Regions from separate parts of the Streptomyces sp. BPTC-684 genome, predicted to be linked through region 1. Evidence: predicted binding sites of a transcription regulator. Region 1 holds the regulator's gene; each other region holds the start of a gene.
The links. The regulator HrcA, encoded in region 1, represses chaperone genes, less so after heat shock. The targets are predictions, from matches to a motif close to TTNGCACTCNGNNNNNCNGAGTGCNAA.
Positions count from the first base shown of each region.

Region 2: groL (chaperonin GroEL) is a predicted target of HrcA. The motif match lies at 3,010-3,036, and genes of this name have one in related genera.
Region 3: groES (co-chaperone GroES) is a predicted target of HrcA. The motif match lies at 2,274-2,300, and genes of this name have one in related genera.

Region 1 is NZ_CP124863.1:4,330,874-4,336,860, forward strand. Features, by position in the region: gene QIY60_RS19020 (DUF3097 domain-containing protein) at 123-941, opposite strand; gene QIY60_RS19025 (MBL fold metallo-hydrolase) at 989-1,711, opposite strand; gene hrcA (heat-inducible transcriptional repressor HrcA) at 1,902-2,918, shown strand; gene dnaJ (molecular chaperone DnaJ) at 2,919-4,055, shown strand; gene QIY60_RS19040 (nitronate monooxygenase) at 4,261-5,337, shown strand; gene QIY60_RS19045 (16S rRNA (uracil(1498)-N(3))-methyltransferase) at 5,348-5,987, shown strand, end outside.
Region 2 is NZ_CP124863.1:3,353,515-3,359,501, forward strand. Features, by position in the region: gene QIY60_RS15010 (glucosyl-3-phosphoglycerate synthase) at 1-314, opposite strand, end outside; SAM riboswitch class I at 467-594, shown strand; gene thrC (threonine synthase) at 612-1,898, shown strand; gene QIY60_RS15020 (MoaD/ThiS family protein) at 1,927-2,202, shown strand; gene QIY60_RS15025 (cold-shock protein) at 2,664-2,867, shown strand; gene groL (chaperonin GroEL) at 3,200-4,822, shown strand; gene QIY60_RS15035 (hypothetical protein) at 4,925-5,401, opposite strand; gene murQ (N-acetylmuramic acid 6-phosphate etherase) at 5,463-5,987, opposite strand, start outside.
Region 3 is NZ_CP124863.1:2,156,582-2,162,568, forward strand. Features, by position in the region: gene groL (chaperonin GroEL) at 76-1,704, opposite strand; gene groES (co-chaperone GroES) at 1,819-2,127, opposite strand; gene QIY60_RS09555 (FtsW/RodA/SpoVE family cell cycle protein) at 2,480-3,898, shown strand; gene QIY60_RS09560 (polysaccharide deacetylase family protein) at 4,393-5,298, opposite strand; gene QIY60_RS09565 (class I SAM-dependent methyltransferase) at 5,432-5,987, shown strand, end outside.

The sequences.
Region 1 (5,987 bases):
GAGCAACCCAGGACGGTCCGCAGACGAACGAAGCGGGGTGCAGGGGCCGCAGGCCCCGCCCGGGGGGTCCGGGGGCGTAGCCCCCGGGATGCCACCCTTACCCCCACCCACCCCCGGAGGGTTCAGGGAAGGGGCGGGGTGGGGGCTGTGACGAAGTCGATCAGCTCCTCCACTCTGCCCAGCAGGGTCGGCTCCAGGTCCCGGTAGGAGCGGACCCCGGACAGGATCCGCTGCCATGCCGCCCCCGTGTTCGGGGGCCAGCCCAAGGCCCGGCACACGCCCGTCTTCCAGTCCTCCCCCCGCGGCACCACCGGCCACGACCCGATCCCCACCGACCCCGGCTTCACCGCCTCCCACACATCGATGTACGGATGCCCGGCCACCAGCACGTGCGAGCCCGTGACCGCCGCCGCGATCCGGGACTCCTTGGAGCCGGGGACCAGGTGGTCGACCAGGACGCCGAGGCGCGCGTCGGGACCGGGGGCGAAGTCCGCGACGATCGCCGGGAGGTCGTCGATGCCCGAGAGGTATTCGACGACGACCCCCTCGATCCGCAGGTCGTCGCCCCAGACCTTCTCCACCAGCTCCGCGTCGTGGCGCCCTTCCACATAGATGCGCCCCGCGCGCGCCACCCGCGCCCGCGCCCCCGGCACCGCCACGGAGCCCGACGCCGTGCGCGCCGGGCGCGAAGGCGCGGGCACCGGCGGGCGTACCAGCGTGACCACCTTCCCCTCAAGCAGGAACCCACGGGCCGCCAGCGGGAACACGCGCTGTTTGCCGAAGCGGTCCTCCAGCGTCACCGTCCCCGCCTCACAGCGGAGCACCGCCCCGCAGAACCCGGTCGTCACCTCCTCGACGACCAGGTCGAGCTCGGCGGGCACCTCGGGGGCCGGGGTCCCCTTCTTCCAGGGCGGGGTCAGATCCGGGCTGTAGCTGCGCATTCGGATGAGAATACGGGCGGTTCATGTGGCCATATGGGTGTACGGCGCTACGACACGCCGAATTTCGCCGCGAGTTGGCCCCGCTGCGCCCGTACGAACGCCGCGTCCACCACCGCCCCGTGCCCCGGCACGTACACCGCGTCCTCGCCGCCCAGGTCGAGCAGCCGGTCGAGCGCGGCGGGCCAGCGGGTGCGGACCGCGTCCGGGCCCGCCTGCGGCTCGCCGGACTCCTCGACCAGGTCGCCGCAGAAGACGATCTCCGGCGACCCCGAGGAGCCCGGGACCAGGACCGCCAGGTCGTGGCCCGAGTGGCCCGGGCCCACGTTCGCCAGCAGCACCTGCCGCCCGCCCAGCTCCAGCGTCCACTCGCCCGTCACGAAGTGGTGCGGGCGCACCAGCAGGTCCGCGGCCTCGGCGGCCTGCGCGGCCGGCACCCCCTGCGAGACGGCGTCGGTGCGCAGGGCGTCGCCGTCGAGCACTCGGTCGATGCCCACCGCCCCGTACACCTCCACCCCGGAGAACGCGGCCGTGCCGAGCACGTGGTCGAAGTGCGGATGGCTGAGTGCGATGTGCGTCACCCGGCGCCCGAGCAGCGCCTGCGCCTGGGCGCGCAGCTCGGCGCCCTCGCGCAGGGTCGACCCCGTGTCGTACAGCAGGACCGCGTCGTCGCCGACGACCAGGCCCACCGTCGCGTCCCACCCCGGAAGCCTGCGGCGGCCCACGCCGTCGCCGAGCCGCTCCCAGCCGAACTCTTCCCATCTGACGTCCATGACGTGACGCTATCCCGGGCGGTCGGGGACAGCGCCCGGCCGCGCCGCTCCACCGCGCCGCGAGCGTCACGGGCGGCCGCCCTTGCTAGGGGTGTACCGGTCGGCCGTACACTGACCGGGGGATTGCTGGCACTCGAACGCACAGAGTGCCAGGCAGAGCGCCTAGGGACGACAGCTGGAGGTGTGCGCGGTGCTCAGTGAACGCAGACTTGAGGTCCTGCGCGCCATCGTCCAGGACTACGTCGGGACCGAGGAGCCGGTGGGCTCGAAGGCCCTGACCGAGCGGCACGCGCTGGGCGTCTCCCCGGCGACCGTGCGCAACGACATGGCCGTGCTGGAAGAGGAGGGCTTCATCGCCCAGCCTCACACCAGCGCGGGTCGCATCCCGACCGACAAGGGCTACCGGCTGTTCGTCGACCGGCTCGCGGGCGTCAAGCCGCTGTCGTCGCCGGAGCGGCGGGCCATCCAGAACTTCCTGGACGGGGCCGTCGACCTCGACGACGTGGTGGCGCGGACCGTGCGGCTGCTCGCGCAGCTGACCCGGCAGGTCGCCGTCGTGCAGTACCCGTCGCTGACGCGGTCCACCGTGCGGCACGTGGAGCTGCTGTCGCTGGCCCCGGCCCGACTGATGCTGGTGCTCATCACGGACACCGGGCGGGTCGAGCAGCGGTTGGTCGACTGCCCGGCGCCGTTCGGCGAGACCTCGCTGGCGGACCTGCGGGCCCGGCTCAACAGCCGGGTGGTGGGGCGCCGCTTCGCGGACGTCCCGCAGCTGGTGCAGGACCTGCCGGAGTCCTTCGAACCGGAGGACCGAGGAACCGTTTCGACGGTGCTCTCCACCCTGCTCGAAACCCTGGTCGAGGAGACCGAGGAGCGGCTGATGATCGGCGGCACCGCCAATCTCACCCGCTTCGGGCACGATTTCCCCCTGACCATCCGGCCGGTGCTGGAGGCGCTGGAGGAGCAAGTGGTGCTCCTCAAGCTGCTCGGCGAGGCCAAGGAATCGGGCATGACCGTACGAATCGGGCATGAGAACGCCCATGAAGGGCTGAACTCCACGTCCGTCGTCTCGGTCGGCTACGGTTCGGGCGGCGAAGCCGTCGCAAAACTCGGCGTGGTCGGACCGACCCGCATGGATTACCCCGGAACGATGGGAGCGGTACGCGCAGTGGCACGTTACGTCGGACAGATCCTGGCGGAGTCGTAAGTGGCCACGGACTACTACGCCGTACTGGGCGTACGCCGCGACGCATCGCAGGACGAGATCAAGAAGGCGTTCCGGCGCCTGGCGCGCGAACTCCACCCGGATGTGAATCCGGACCCGAAGACGCAGGAGCGCTTCAAGGAGATCAACGCCGCCTACGAGGTCCTCTCGGACCCGCAGAAGAAGCAGGTCTACGACCTCGGCGGCGACCCCCTGTCGTCCTCCGGCGGCGGTGGCGCGGGCGGCTTCGGCGCGGGCGGCTTCGGGAACTTCTCGGACATCATGGACGCGTTCTTCGGCAACGCGGCGCAGCGCGGCCCGCGCTCGCGCACCCGCCGGGGCCAGGACGCCATGATCCGCCTGGAGATCGACCTCAACGAGGCGGCCTTCGGCACGACCAAGGAGATCCAGGTCGACACCGCGGTGGTGTGTACGACCTGCTCCGGCGAGGGCGCTGCCCCCGGCACCTCGGCGCAGACGTGTGACATGTGCCGCGGCCGCGGTGAGGTGTCGCAGGTCACCCGCTCCTTCCTGGGTCAGGTCATGACCTCCCGGCCCTGCCCCCAGTGCCAGGGCTTCGGGACCGTCGTGCCCACGCCGTGCCCGGAGTGCGCCGGCGACGGCCGCATCCGCTCGCGCCGCACGCTCACGGTCAAGATCCCGGCCGGTGTCGACAACGGCACCCGGATCCAGCTCGCGGGCGAGGGCGAGGTCGGCCCCGGCGGCGGCCCCGCCGGTGACCTGTACGTGGAGATCCACGAGCTCAACCACGACGTCTTCCAGCGCCGTGGCGACGATCTGCACTGCACGGTGACGATCCCCATGACGGCGGCGTCGCTCGGCACCAAGGTGCCGCTGCAGACGCTGGACGGCATGGAGGAGGTGGACATCCGCCCGGGCACGCAGTCGGGCCAGTCCATCCCGCTGCACGGGCGCGGTGTGACGCATCTGCGCGGCGGCGGCCGGGGCGATCTGATCGTCCACGTCGAGGTCACCACGCCGACCAAGCTGGACCCGCAGCAGGAGGACCTGCTCCGCCAGCTGGCCAAGCTGCGCGGCGAGGAGCGCCCCCTGGGCCAGTTCCAGCCGGGTCAGCAGGGTCTGTTCTCCCGGCTGAAGGACGCGTTCAACGGTCGCTGAGGCCTGTCGGCTGCGGACCGTGCTGGGTTGCTCGCGCAGTTCCCCGCGCCCCTAGGTAGTCAGGGGCGCGGGGCTGTATCGATTTGCGGCTCCGCCGCGTGGGCGCGACCAGCCCTCACCGGCCCGCAGGTCAAGAGGGGCCGGGGCGGAGCCCAGGGAGGGCGGGCGATTCGGTGCCGGAGCGTGCCCGTGGCACGATGCGGGCATGGCTTTGACCGATCTCTGCCGGTATCCGATCGTGCAGGCTCCCATGGCCGGTGGCGTCTCCGCCCCCGGTCTGGCCGCCGCGGTCGGCGACGCCGGCGGACTCGGGTTCCTGGCCGCCGGCTACAAGACGGCCGACGGCATGTACCAGGAGATCAAGCAGCTGCGCGGGCTCACCGGGCGGCCGTTCGGGGTCAACCTGTTCATGCCGCAGCCGCCGCACACCGACCCGGCCGTCATCGAGGTGTACCGCAGCCAGCTGGCGGGCGAGGCCACCTGGTACGAGACGCCGCTGGGCGACGCCGACTCCGGTGGCGACGACGGCTACGAGGCCAAGCTGGCGATCCTGCGCGAGGACCCGGTCGCGGCCGTCTCCTTCACCTTCGGCTGCCCCGAGCGCGAGGTGCTCGCCGCGTTCGCCGCGCTCGGCACGTACACCGTCGTCACCGTGACCACCGCCGACGAGGCGCTGGCCGCGCAGGGCGCCGGGGCCGACGCCGTGTGCGTGCAGGGGATAGAGGCCGGCGGGCACCAGTCGACCCACCGCGACGACCCGCAGGCCGACGGCTCCGGCATCGGGCTGCTCTCCCTGATCACCCAGGTCCGCGAGAACGTACGGCTTCCGGTCATCGCGGCCGGCGGGCTGATGCGCGGCGCCCAGATCGCGGCGGTGCTCGCGGCGGGCGCGGACGCGGCGCAGCTCGGCACGGCGTTCCTGGCCTGCCCCGAGTCCGGCGCGCACGCGCTGCACAAGCAGGCGCTGACCAACCCCCTCTTCGTCCGTACGGAGTTGACGCGGGCGTTCTCCGGACGCCCGGCCCGCGGCCTGGTGAACCGTTTCATGCGCGAGCACGGGCCGTACGCCCCGGCCGCCTATCCGGAGGTGCACCAGCTCACCGCCGGGCTGCGGCGGGCCGCCGCGGCGGCGGGCGACGCCCAGGGCATGGCGCTGTGGGCGGGCCAGGGGCACCGGCTGGCGCGGGAGCTGCCTGCCGGGCAGCTGGTGGAGGTCCTGGCGGCCGAACTGGACGCGGCGCTCGCCGCGTTGGCCGCCGCATCGAGAAACCGAAACACATGAGGAGTGCGTCATGACCGCCCCGGTCTTCGTCGTCGACCGTTTCCGCGAGTCCGGGCCGGGCGGCCGGTACGTCCTGGACGGGCCCGAGGGGCGGCACGCCGTCTCCGTGAAGCGGCTCAACCCCGGTGAGGACGTGGTGCTCACCGACGGGCTCGGGAACTGGGCGGACTGCGTGGTCCTGGAGACCGAGGGCAAGGACCGCCTGATCGTCCAGCTCGACTCGGTGATGCAGGAGCCCGAGCCCGAGCTGCGGATCACCGTCGTCCAGGCGCTGCCCAAGGGCGACCGGGGCGAGGTCGCGGTCGAGACGATGACCGAGACCGGCGTCGACGCCGTGGTGCCGTGGCAGGCCTCGCGCTGCATCACGCAGTGGAAGGGCGACCGGGGCGCCAAGTCCCTCGCCAAGTGGCGCGCCACGGCCCGGGAGGCGGGCAAGCAGTCGCGCCGGGTGCGGTTCCCGGAGGTACGGGACGCGATGACGACCAAGCAGGTTGTCGCGTTTTTGGCCACGGCTGATTTCGCCGCCGTGCTGCACGAGGACCGGGACGCCCCGAGCGAGCCGCTGGCCACGGCCGGGCTTCCCGACCACGGGGAGATCGTCCTGGTGGTGGGCCCCGAAGGGGGCGTCTCCCCCGAGGAGTTGGCGGCCT
Region 2 (5,987 bases), 980 kb from region 1:
AGGGCCGGTATCCGGGGCAGGATCGCGTCCCGGTGCACCACCCGGGCGCCCGCGGCGGCCGCGACCTCGGCCGTACGGTCGGTGGAGCCGGAGTCGACCACCACCAGCTCGTCCACCAGCGGCACCGCCGCGGTCATCAGCTCGCGCCGGATCGCGGCGACGATCTGGCCGACCGTGGCCTCTTCGTCGAGCGCCGGCAGGACGACGCTGACCGTGGTGGCGCTGCGGCGCTTGGCGGCCAGGATCGCGTCCAGCGTGCGGTCGGCCGCCGACCAGGAACGCCTGCTCAGCCAGCGCTCCACCTCTTCCAACACGGGCCGGAGCCTCCTCTGTGATCCATCTCGCGGTTCGGACGACTATCTCAACCGTCCGGGCCTTCGGTTACAGTCTTGAACAACGCGGATGACCGTCGCATGTCGGGGTCGTCGCGCGAACAAATGCCTGGGTCCTGGACCCAGTGCCACAGCGCTCATCCAGAGGGACTGAGGGAACGGCCCGTTGAAGTCCCGGCAACCCTCCTGCCGACCGCGAGGTCACGGTGGGGAAGGTGCCAATTCCGTCTCATGGCGAAATGCGCCATGGGGAAGATGAGGAGAAAGGGCCTCGCCATCATGGCTGTGCACACCGTCGCCAATGCCGCCACCACTGTGAACCTCGGTCCCGCCGTCGCGCTTTCCTGCCGGGAATGCGGCGAGCGGTTCGACCTCGGCCCCATCTTCGCCTGCGCCCTGTGTTTCGGGCCGCTCGAAGTCGCGTACGACCTTCCGACGGGTGACCCCGAGGCGCTGCGCCAGCGTATCGAAGCGGGCCCGGACAACATCTGGCGCTATGCGCCCCTGCTGCCCGTTCCGGCCAATGTGGCTGAAAAGCCTAACCTGAATCCGGGATTCACCAAGCTCGTCAAGGCCGACAACCTCGCCCGCGAGCTGGGCGTCACCGGCGGCCTCTACGTCAAGGACGACTCCGGCAACCCGACGCACTCCTTCAAGGACCGCGTCGTCGCGATCGCCGTCGAGGCCGCCCGCGCCTTCGGCTTCACCACGCTCTCCTGCTCCTCCACCGGCAACCTCGCGGGCGCGGTCGGCGCGGCCGCCGCCCGGGCCGGACTGCGCTCCTGCGTGTTCATCCCGCACGACCTGGAGCAGGGCAAGGTCGTCATGGCCGCGGTGTACGGCGGCGAGCTGGTCGGCATCGAGGGCAACTACGACGACGTCAACCGCTTCTGCTCGGAGCTCATCGGGGACCCGCTCGGCGAGGGCTGGGGCTTCGTGAACGTGAACCTGCGCCCGTACTACGGCGAGGGCTCCAAGACGCTCGCGTACGAGATCTGCGAGCAGCTCGGCTGGCGGCTGCCCGACCAGATCGTCATCCCGATCGCCTCGGGCTCGCAGCTCACGAAGATCGACAAGGGTCTCCAGGAGCTGATCAAGCTGGGGCTCGTCGAGGACAAGCCGTACAAGATCTTCGGTGCTCAGGCGGAGGGCTGCTCTCCGGTGTCCACCGCCTTCAAGGCGGGCCACGACGTCGTCCGGCCGCAGAAGCCGGACACCATCGCCAAGTCGCTGGCCATCGGCAACCCGGCGGACGGCCCGTACGTCCTGGACATCGCCCGGCGCACCGGCGGCGCGGTGGAGGACGTCAACGACGAGCAGGTCGTGGACGCGATCAAGCTGCTCGCCCGGACCGAGGGCATCTTCGCCGAGACGGCGGGCGGCGTGACGGTCGGTGTCACACGCAAGCTCATCGAAAGCGGGCTGCTCGACCCGGCGCTCACTACTGTCGTCCTCAACACGGGGGACGGCCTCAAGACCCTGGACGCCGTGGCCCCGACGACCGGCCCGACCGCGACGATCCGCCCGAGCCTGGACGCGTTCCGCGACGCGGGCCTCGCCCACTGACCCACCGGCCACGGAAAGGCAGCACACCATGAGCGTCAACGTCCGCATCCCCACCATTCTCCGTACGTACACCGGCGGCAAGGCCGAGGTCGCGGCCGAGGGTGCCACCCTCGCCGAGGTCATCGCCGACCTGGAGAAGAACCACACCGGGATCGCCGCCCGGGTCCTGGACGACCAGGGCAAGCTGCGCCGCTTCGTCAACGTGTACGTCAACGACGACGACGTCCGCTTCGAGCAGGGCCTGGAGACGGCGACGCCGGACGGCGCCGGGGTCTCGATCATTCCCGCCGTCGCCGGAGGCTGACCATCGAGCACAGTGCGGGCGGCTGCTGAACATAGGCCGAACATCGGCGCGCCACACGCACAGTTACCTGAATTGCCCCCTCCGCAAGCTAAGCGGAGGGGGCAATTCAGTGTGGTTGAGCGCGGTACAGTGGGGAAGTCCCCGTCGTTGTGCGTGCCACGTGCATATGAGAACGCGACGAACCGGCGTCGAGAAGCAGTCAAAGTGTTCGAGCATATTGCTCCTTAAGTGCGCTTTGCCCGGCCCGACTTGCCCCGGAATGCTGAATTTCGCGGCATTCCGCTCTTCACCCCTGCCCGGAATTCTCGTCCGATTGACCTGTTGCAGAGGGCAGTTGGGCAGATACATTCAGCCGCGGTCGACGCGTTCCGGCGCACACCCTCTCCTGTCGGAGGGTGGAGGTCTGACCCGGGTCCGCGAAGTGCGGTCCCGTGCAAGGGCCAGTAATAGGGGAGTTAGGCATGGCTCAGGGCACCGTCAAGTGGTTCAACGCGGAGAAGGGGTACGGCTTCATCGCGGTCGACGGTGGTGCGGATGTTTTCGTCCACTACAGCGCGATCCAGATGGACGGCTACCGCACCCTTGAAGAAGGTCAGCGAGTCGAGTTCGAGATCTCGCAGGGCCAGAAGGGTCCGCAGGCGGACATGGTCAAGCTCGCCGTCTGATCTCGGCGCGATCGGCCACCGACGCATACAGGCCCGTGGGGCCCGCATCCTCTGTAAATGGATGCGGGCCCCACGTGTGTGTCCGGGGCCCGGACTCCCCGCCCCGGAGGTGGCCGGGACCCGGCCGGGTCGGTGGGACGGTCTTGCACTCTCCTGGGCCGAGTGCTAATCATTGGCGTTAGCACTCTCCGAGTGAGAGTGACAGAACCAGGATCGGGTCGGTGAGGTCCGCAAGCCGCGTGGGGCAAGGAACCACAAGGCGCGCAGGCCGTCCGTCGCGGGCGCTTCCTCGATCCGGAGCAATCCACCCCTGTCCGGGAGGACCACTTCACATGGCCAAGATCATCGCGTTCGACGAGGAGGCACGGCGCGGTCTCGAGCGCGGGATGAACCAGCTCGCCGACGCCGTCAAGGTCACCCTTGGCCCCAAGGGCCGCAACGTCGTCCTCGAGAAGAAGTGGGGCGCCCCCACGATCACCAACGATGGTGTTTCCATCGCCAAGGAGATCGAGCTCGAGGACCCGTACGAGAAGATCGGCGCCGAGCTGGTCAAGGAAGTCGCCAAGAAGACGGACGACGTCGCCGGTGACGGTACGACCACCGCGACCGTCCTCGCCCAGGCGCTCGTCCGCGAGGGTCTGCGCAACGTGGCCGCCGGCGCCAACCCGATGGCTCTGAAGCGCGGTATCGAGAAGGCCGTCGAGGCCGTCTCCGGTGCGCTCCTGGAGCAGGCGAAGGATGTCGAGACCAAGGAGCAGATCGCTTCGACGGCCTCCATCTCCGCCGCCGACACCCAGATCGGCGAGCTCATCGCCGAGGCGATGGACAAGGTCGGCAAGGAAGGCGTCATCACGGTCGAGGAGTCCCAGACCTTCGGTCTGGAGCTCGAGCTCACCGAGGGCATGCGCTTCGACAAGGGCTACATCTCGGCGTACTTCGCGACCGACATGGAGCGCATGGAAGCCGCGCTCGACGACCCGTACATCCTGATCGTCAACTCGAAGATCGGCTCGGTCAAGGACCTGCTGCCGCTCCTCGAGAAGGTCATGCAGTCGGGCAAGCCGCTCCTGATCATCGCCGAGGACGTCGAGGGCGAGGCCCTGTCGACCCTGGTCGTGAACAAGATCCGCGGCACCTTCAAGTCCGTCGCCGTCAAGGCCCCGGGCTTCGGCGACCGCCGCAAGGCGATGCTGAACGACATCGCCATCCTCACCGGCGGCACGGTCATCTCCGAGGAGGTCGGCCTCAAGCTGGAGAACGCGGGTCTCGACCTGCTGGGCCACGCCCGCAAGGTCGTCATCACCAAGGACGAGACCACGATCGTCGACGGTGCGGGTGACAGCGAGCAGGTCGCCGGTCGCGTCAACCAGATCCGCGCCGAGATCGAGAACTCGGACTCGGACTACGACCGCGAGAAGCTCCAGGAGCGCCTGGCGAAGCTGGCCGGCGGCGTGGCCGTCATCAAGGCCGGCGCCGCCACCGAGGTGGAGCTCAAGGAGCGCAAGCACCGCATCGAGGACGCCGTTCGCAACGCGAAGGCGGCCGTCGAGGAGGGCATCGTCGCCGGTGGTGGCGTGGCCCTGCTCCAGGCCTCCTCGGTCTTCGAGAAGCTGGACCTGTCGGGTGACGAGGCGACCGGCGCCAACGCCGTGAAGCTCGCCCTGGAGGCCCCGCTGAAGCAGATCGCCGTCAACGGTGGTCTTGAGGGCGGCGTCGTCGTCGAGAAGGTGCGCAACCTGGCCGTCGGCCACGGTCTGAACGCCGCGACCGGCGAGTACGTCGACATGATCGCCGAGGGCATCATCGACCCGGCGAAGGTGACGCGTTCCGCGCTGCAGAACGCCGCGTCGATCGCCGCGCTGTTCCTCACCACCGAGGCCGTCATCGCCGACAAGCCGGAGAAGGCCGCCGCGGCCGCTCCGGGCGGCATGCCGGGCGGTGACATGGACTTCTGATCCCCTCCGGGATCAGCGGCTCCATAACGCTGTACGCCGAGGGCGGCACTCCTGTTCGCAGGGGTGCCGCCCTCCGGCGTGTCCGCAGGCTTTCGGCGCCGGTCAGCAGGTGCCGTCCGTGACCCGGGCCCCGATCACCGCCTTGCCGCCGCCGAAGGGGCTGACGGTGAGGTGCATGCAGAACGCCGCGTCCGTGCCGGAGCCGGTGATGTCGTACGCCGACGGGTCCTTGCCGTGGCCGCGCAGCACGAGCGGGTCGGTGAACCACTGGGCCGCGCCGGTGTTCTTCATGGCGTCCTCGATGGTCCGCGCGTAGCCGATGCCCGAGTACGCAGCGGACGGATCGAAGTTGGGCTGGGTCGTCCCGTCCAGGTCGTGCGCCGCCTGGTGGGCGGCGTCGCGCAGTTCGCCCGTGCTCCAGTTGGTCTGGTCGTTCACGACGAAGAAGGCGACGGCGACGAAGGCCAGGGTGAGGAAGATGAGGGTGAGGCCGACGGGGCTGGCGGGGTTGTAGCCCCAGCGCCCTCCCCAGCCGACCCTGATGAAGACGGGTTCGGGTTCGCGGTCGGACGCGGTCATGACGAGATCGTAAGGCTGGGGCGGCGTATGGGAGTTGCCGCCCCGGCTCGCGGACGGGCGGCTACGTCAGCGCCGTGCGCAGATGGCCGTCCGCCCGCTCCAGGCGGCGCGTCGCCGTCGCCGCGTCCACGTCCGCGAGGAGCATCAGGATCGCCGTCTTCACCTCGCCGCCGGCGGCCGCGAGGGCCGACTCGATGTCCTCGTCGCCCGCGCCCGTCGCCAATGAGACGATCCGCCGCGAGCGGGCCCGCAGCTTCTCGTTGGAGGCCCGTACGTCGACCATGAGGTTCCCGTACGTCTTGCCGAGCCGGATCATCGTGATCGTCGAGATCATGTTGAGGACGAGCTTCTGGGCGGTGCCGGACTTGAGCCGGGTGGAGCCGGTCAGCAGCTCCGGGCCGACCACGACCTCGATGCCGTGCTCGGCGGCGGCGGCCAGGGCGGACCCGGCGTTGCAGGCGAGCCCGATGGTCAACGCCCCGCGCGCACGGGCGTGTTCGACGGCGCCGACGGCGTACGGGGTGCGGCCGGAGGCGGAGACGCCGACGACGGTGTCGAGGGAGCCGAGCCCGAGCCGGTCCAGATC
Region 3 (5,987 bases), 2.2 Mb from region 1:
GAAGGCCCCCGCTCCCGGAAACACCCGGGAGCGGGGGCCTTCACACGTCGTCGGACGTCAGCGTGTCACCGCAGGTCAGTGGCTGTGGCCGTGACCGTGGCCGTGACCGGCGTCGCCCTCTTCCTCGGCCGGCTTCTCGACGACCAGGGTCTCGGTCGTGAGCAGCAGGGAGGCGATGGAGGCGGCGTTCTCCAGGGCGGAGCGCGTCACCTTGACCGGGTCGATGACGCCGGCCTTGACCAGGTCGCCGTACTCACCGGTGGCGGCGTTGAAGCCGTTGCCCTTCTCCAGCTCCGCCACCTTCGAGGTGATGACGTAGCCCTCCAGGCCGGCGTTCTCGGCGATCCAGCGCAGCGGCTCGACGGCGGCGCGGCGGACGACCGCGACACCCGTGGCCTCGTCGCCGGCCAGGCCGAGGTTGCCCTCCAGGACCTTGACGGCGTGGACGAGCGCGGAGCCACCACCGGAGACGATGCCCTCCTCGACCGCGGCGCGGGTCGCGGAGATGGCGTCCTCCAGACGGTGCTTCTTCTCCTTCAGCTCCACCTCGGTGGCGGCGCCGACCTTGATCACGCACACGCCGCCGGCGAGCTTCGCGAGGCGCTCCTGGAGCTTCTCGCGGTCCCAGTCGGAGTCCGTGGACTCGATCTCGGCCTTGATCTGGTTGACGCGACCGACGACTTCCTCGTGGCTGCCGCCACCGTCGACGATGGTCGTGTCGTCCTTGGTGATCGTGACGCGGCGGGCCGAGCCCAGCACGTCCAGACCGGCCTGGTCGAGCTTGAGGCCGACCTCCTCGGCGATGACGGTGGCACCGGTGAGGGTGGCCATGTCCTGGAGCATCGCCTTGCGGCGGTCGCCGAAGCCCGGGGCCTTGACGGCCACGGCGTTGAACGTGCCGCGGATCTTGTTGACGACCAGGGTCGACAGGGCCTCGCCCTCGACGTCCTCGGCGATGATCAGGAGCGGCTTGGAGGAGCCGGCCTGGATGACCTTCTCCAGGAGCGGCAGCAGGTCCTGGATCGAGGAGATCTTGCCCTGGTTGATCAGGATGTACGGGTCGTCGAGGACGGCCTCCATACGCTCCTGGTCGGAGACCATGTACGGGGAGAGGTAGCCCTTGTCGAAGGCCATGCCCTCGGTGAACTCCAGCTCCAGGCCGAAGGTGTTGGACTCCTCGACGGTGATGACACCGTCCTTGCCGACCTTGTCCATCGCCTCGGCGATGAGCTCGCCGACCTGGGTGTCCTGCGCGGAGAGCGCGGCCACGGCGGCGATGTCGGACTTGTCCTCGATCGGGCGCGCGGTGGCGAGCAGCTCGTCCGAGACGGCCTTGACGGCCGCGTCGATGCCCTTCTTCAGGGCGGCCGGGGAGGCGCCGGCGGCGACGTTGCGCAGGCCCTCGCGGACCAGCGCCTGGGCCAGCACGGTGGCGGTGGTGGTGCCGTCACCCGCGATGTCGTTGGTCTTGGTCGCCACCTCCTTCACGAGCTGGGCGCCCAGGTTCTCGTACGGGTCGTCGAGCTCGACCTCGCGGGCGATCGTGACACCGTCGTTGGTGATGGTGGGGGCGCCGAACTTCTTGTCGATGACGACGTTGCGGCCCTTGGGGCCGATCGTCACCTTCACAGTGTCGGCAAGCTTGTTGACGCCGCGCTCAAGGGCGCGACGGGCGTCCTCGTCGAACTTCAGGATCTTCGCCATGGGAGCGGTTCAGCCCTCTCGGAAACTCGGTGATACGAAAACTGCGCCCCTCGCCGCCCGGCTGTCAGCGGGGTGGCCAGGGGCGCAGCTCAGAAGCATTCGCTTCGAGATGAATTACTTCTCGATGATCGCGAGCACGTCGCGAGCCGAGAGGACGAGGTACTCCTCGCCGTTGTACTTCACCTCGGTGCCGCCGTACTTGCTGTAGAGCACGACGTCGCCGACGGCGACGTCGAGCTCGACGCGCTTGCCGTCCTCGACCCGGCCCGGGCCCACGGCCAGGACGACGCCCTCCTGGGGCTTCTCCTTGGCGGTGTCCGGAATGACCAGGCCGGAGGCCGTGGTCTGCTCGGCGTCGAGCGGCTGGACCACAATGCGGTCCTCGAGCGGCTTGATGGCAACCTTGGAGCTGGCGGTCGTCACGATCCGACCTCCCCCTTCGGAGATCTCACGGGGTTAACTGTCTGAGGTGGCGACCAGGTGGATCCGTCGTCGCGGGTGCCGGACCTGCCCGTCGCTGTGTTGGCACTCTCCGATGGGGAGTGCCAGAGCCGAGACTAGGACGGCGATTAGCACTCGGTCAAGCGGAGTGCCAAGCCGCGGGCCGTGGCGGCCGAATCCCGACGGGTGCGGGGCGGCCCTCGCGGGCCGCTCCCGATCCGTCCCGACGAAGAATTCACCTGTCCGGTTCGTCCACACCCCTGTGGACTTTGCGACATGAGTTCTTCGGGAGAACCCTCGCCATCCGGGCGAAAGGGTCCTTAGGGTCGGGCCGATGAGGACGATGCGTACGGGTACGGGAGCCGAGCCCGGAACGGACGGCGAATTCGGCCACGCCCCCGTCGAGGGCGGGCCGGGGCGGGCGCTGGCGTCCGCGCGCCGCCGCACCGAGGCGCTGCTGCTCGCGCTGGTCGTGGTCGTCACGGTCGGCGGCCACGCCTGCGTCTCGGCGGCGCTGACCGGCGGGATTCCGCGCGCCACCGCCGAGTTCGCGGTGAGCATGACGCTGATCTCGCTGGCCGGGCATCTGACCGTACGCAGGTTCGCGGCGTACGCGGACCCGCTGATCCTGCCGCTCGCGGTGCTCCTGTCCGGGCTCGGCCTGGTGCTGCTGTACCGGCTCGACCCGGCGTACGCGAAGGCGTTCAAGTCGGCGCCCACCGCGTCGGGGCAGCTGGTGTGGACGGTGATCGGACTGACGGGCTGTCTGCTGACGGTGGCGCTGCTGCGCGACCACCGCCGCCTCCAGCGCTACATCTACGTCTCGATGGCGGTGGCGCTGGTCCTCCTGATGGCCCCGTCGTTCTTCGGCGCGGACACGTACGGCGCCAAGCGCTGGATCCTCCTGGGCCCGTTCTCGCTCCAGCCCGGCGAGTTCGTGAAGATCATGATCACGGTGTTCTTCGCGGGCTATCTGGTGGTCCACCGCGACTCGCTGGCGCTCACCGGCCGAAAGGTCCTGGGCGTCCGGCTGCCGCCGGGCCGCCAGATGGCACCGCTGGTGGCGATCTGGGTGCTGAGCCTGCTGGTGCTGGTCTTCGAACGCGACCTGGGCACGTCGCTGATCTTCTTCGGCCTCTTCGTGGTCATGCTGTACGTGGCGACCGAGCGCACCAGCTGGATCGTGTGCGGGGTGCTGATGGCGGCGGTCGGGGCGTACGTGGTCGGCTCGACCGAGCCGCACGTCAAGGGCCGGATCGTGGCGTGGCTGCACCCCTTCGACGTCTTCCTGCCACCGGAGAAGCGCCCGCCGGGCCTGGTCTCCGACCAGCTGGCGCAGGGCCTCTTCAGCTTCGGCAGCGGCGGGATGACCGGCACGGGCCTGGGCGAGGGCCACCCCGAACTGGTCGGCTTCGCGGGCCGCAGCGACTTCATCCTGACGACGGTCGGGGAGGAGCTGGGCATGGCCGGGGTGATGGCGGTGCTCCTGCTGTACGGCCTGCTGGTCCAGCGGGGCCTGCGGACGGCCCTGGCGGCCCACGACGCGTTCGGCAAGCTGCTGGCGACGGGCTTGGCGGCGGCGCTCGCCCTCCAGGTGTTCGTGGTGGTCGGCGGCGTGACGGGCCTGATCCCCCTCACGGGCAAGGCCCTCCCGTTCCTGGCGAAGGGGGGTTCGTCGCTGGTGGCGAACTGGGTGATGGTGGCGCTGCTGATCCGGGTGAGCGACAGCGCGGGGAGGCGGCGGGCGGGGTGATCCTCGCGGGGGCGTGCTGGTGCGGTGCGCTTCGTCTGCGGGTGATCGGCGGCTGGTCGCGCAGTTCCCCGCGCCCCTTTTGGCCCGGGGCTCGTCTGCGGGCCGGCGGGGGTTGCTCGCGCAGTTCCCCGCGCCCCTTATCGACCCGGTGTTTGCCTGCGGACCGTGCTGGGTTGCTCGCGCAGTTCCCCGCGCCCCTGGAAGCGCCCCTCCGGGGCGCCCAGGGGATTGCCGCGCAGCGGCACTTAAGGGGCGCGGGGAACTGCGCGACCAGCCACAAACAGCCCGCAGACAAACGGGTCCGGGGCGCAGCCCCCGGCAACCCACCCACCCCCTGCACGGGGTCCGGGGCGGAGCCCCGAAGCGGGGTGCAGGGGCCGCAGGCCCCGCCCAAGGGTCTGGGGGCGTAGCCCCCAGGAGAGCCACCTCAACCCCCCACCCACCCCCGGAGGGTTTAGGGAAGGGGCGGGGTGGGGCAAAATGCCGCGCCGGGCTCAGACGTAGTCCTCCAACCGAGCCACCGCATACCCTTTCTCCGTAATCACCCTCATCACCTGCCGAATCATCTCCGGCATCGTCCCCTTCCAGTCCTCCCGCCCCCGAAAGTGCGTGAGCACGATGTCCCCGGGATGCAGATCCCGGTCCCACTCGCGCCACTCCATGTGGTCGGGGAACGCCTCCGCCGCCCACAGCGGCACCGCCTTGACCCCGCACGACCGGGCCGCGCGCAGCGTGTCCTCGTTGTAGTTGCCGTACGGCGGCCGGAAGAGACGGGGCCGCTTCCCCGCCCACTTCTCGATCTTGTCCTGCTGGTCGCAGATCTCGTGCCGCTGCTCCTCGTACGAGAGCCCGGGCATATAGCGGTGGTTGAGCGTGTGGTTGTTGAGCGTGACGCCCAGCCCCTGCATCCGCTTGAAGTAGGGGTAGTCGGTGCGGACGAGGTAGTCGCTGAGGAACGCGCTGTACGGGATGCGCAGTTCCCGCATCATCTGCAGCAGCGCCGGATCCTTCTCGGCCCCGTCGTCGATGGTGAGGAAGACGATCCGGTCCTTGGTCGGCACGGTCGTGAAGACGGGCGGCAGCGAGTCGCCGCCGTCCGTCTCGAAGCCGGGCCGATTGGCGATCTTCGGCTTGACGGCGGGCGGCGCGGGCGCGGCCAGCGGCACCTTGGCCAGCTTCCACTTCTTGGCCGCGACGACCCGCGCGGCCTGCGCCTCCTTGAGCTGGGCGGAGTAGCCGGCGAGCGCGCGGGCGGCGTCGCTGTCGTAGGCCTGCGGCGCCTGCGGCCCGGCGGCCGGGCCGCCGCCGGGCCGGCCGGTGCGGGCGTCCTCGGCGGCGCACCCGGAGGCGAGCGCGGTGACGACGAGCCCGGCCACCAGAACGAGCGGCGCCTTCGGCATGCCGATGCGCCTCAAATATTCCTTTTGTCGTACAAGCTGCATGCCGCCGCATCCTGTCAGTGCGGGGCGGTATACCGGAGGCGACACCGCCACCGGACGCGCACCGTCCCCCGCCTGGCCCACAATGGGGCGGGTGAACGACCTCGACACCTTCCGCGCCCTGCTCACCCCCGAGGGCACGGGCCTGCTGGACTCGCTCCGCGACTACGACCCGTCCCAGGAGCTGGCGGTGGCGACCCGGCTGCGCCGCACGTACGCACCCGAGCTGGTCTCGGCGGCCCTGGCCCAGGCGCGGCTGCGCCAGCGCGCGGTCGCGAAGTTCGGCGCGGACGACGCGTACCGGATGTTCTTCACGCCCAACGGCGTCGAGCAGTCCACGCGCTCCTCGGTGGCCGCCTACCGCGCCCGGGTCTTCGCCGCCCAGGGCGTACGGAGCGTGGCCGATCTGTGCTGCGGCATCGGCGGCGACGCGCTGGCGCTCGCCCGGGCGGGCATCTCCGTCCTCGCGGTGGACCGCGACGAGCTGACGGCGGAGGTCGCCCGCGCCAACGCGGCGGCGCTGGGCCTCACGGAGCTGATCGAGGTGCGGTGCGCGGACGTGACCGACGTGGACACGTCGGGGTGGGACGCGGTGTTCGTGGACCCGGCGCGGCGAGGCGGCCGAGGCCGCATCTTCGATCCCGAGGCGT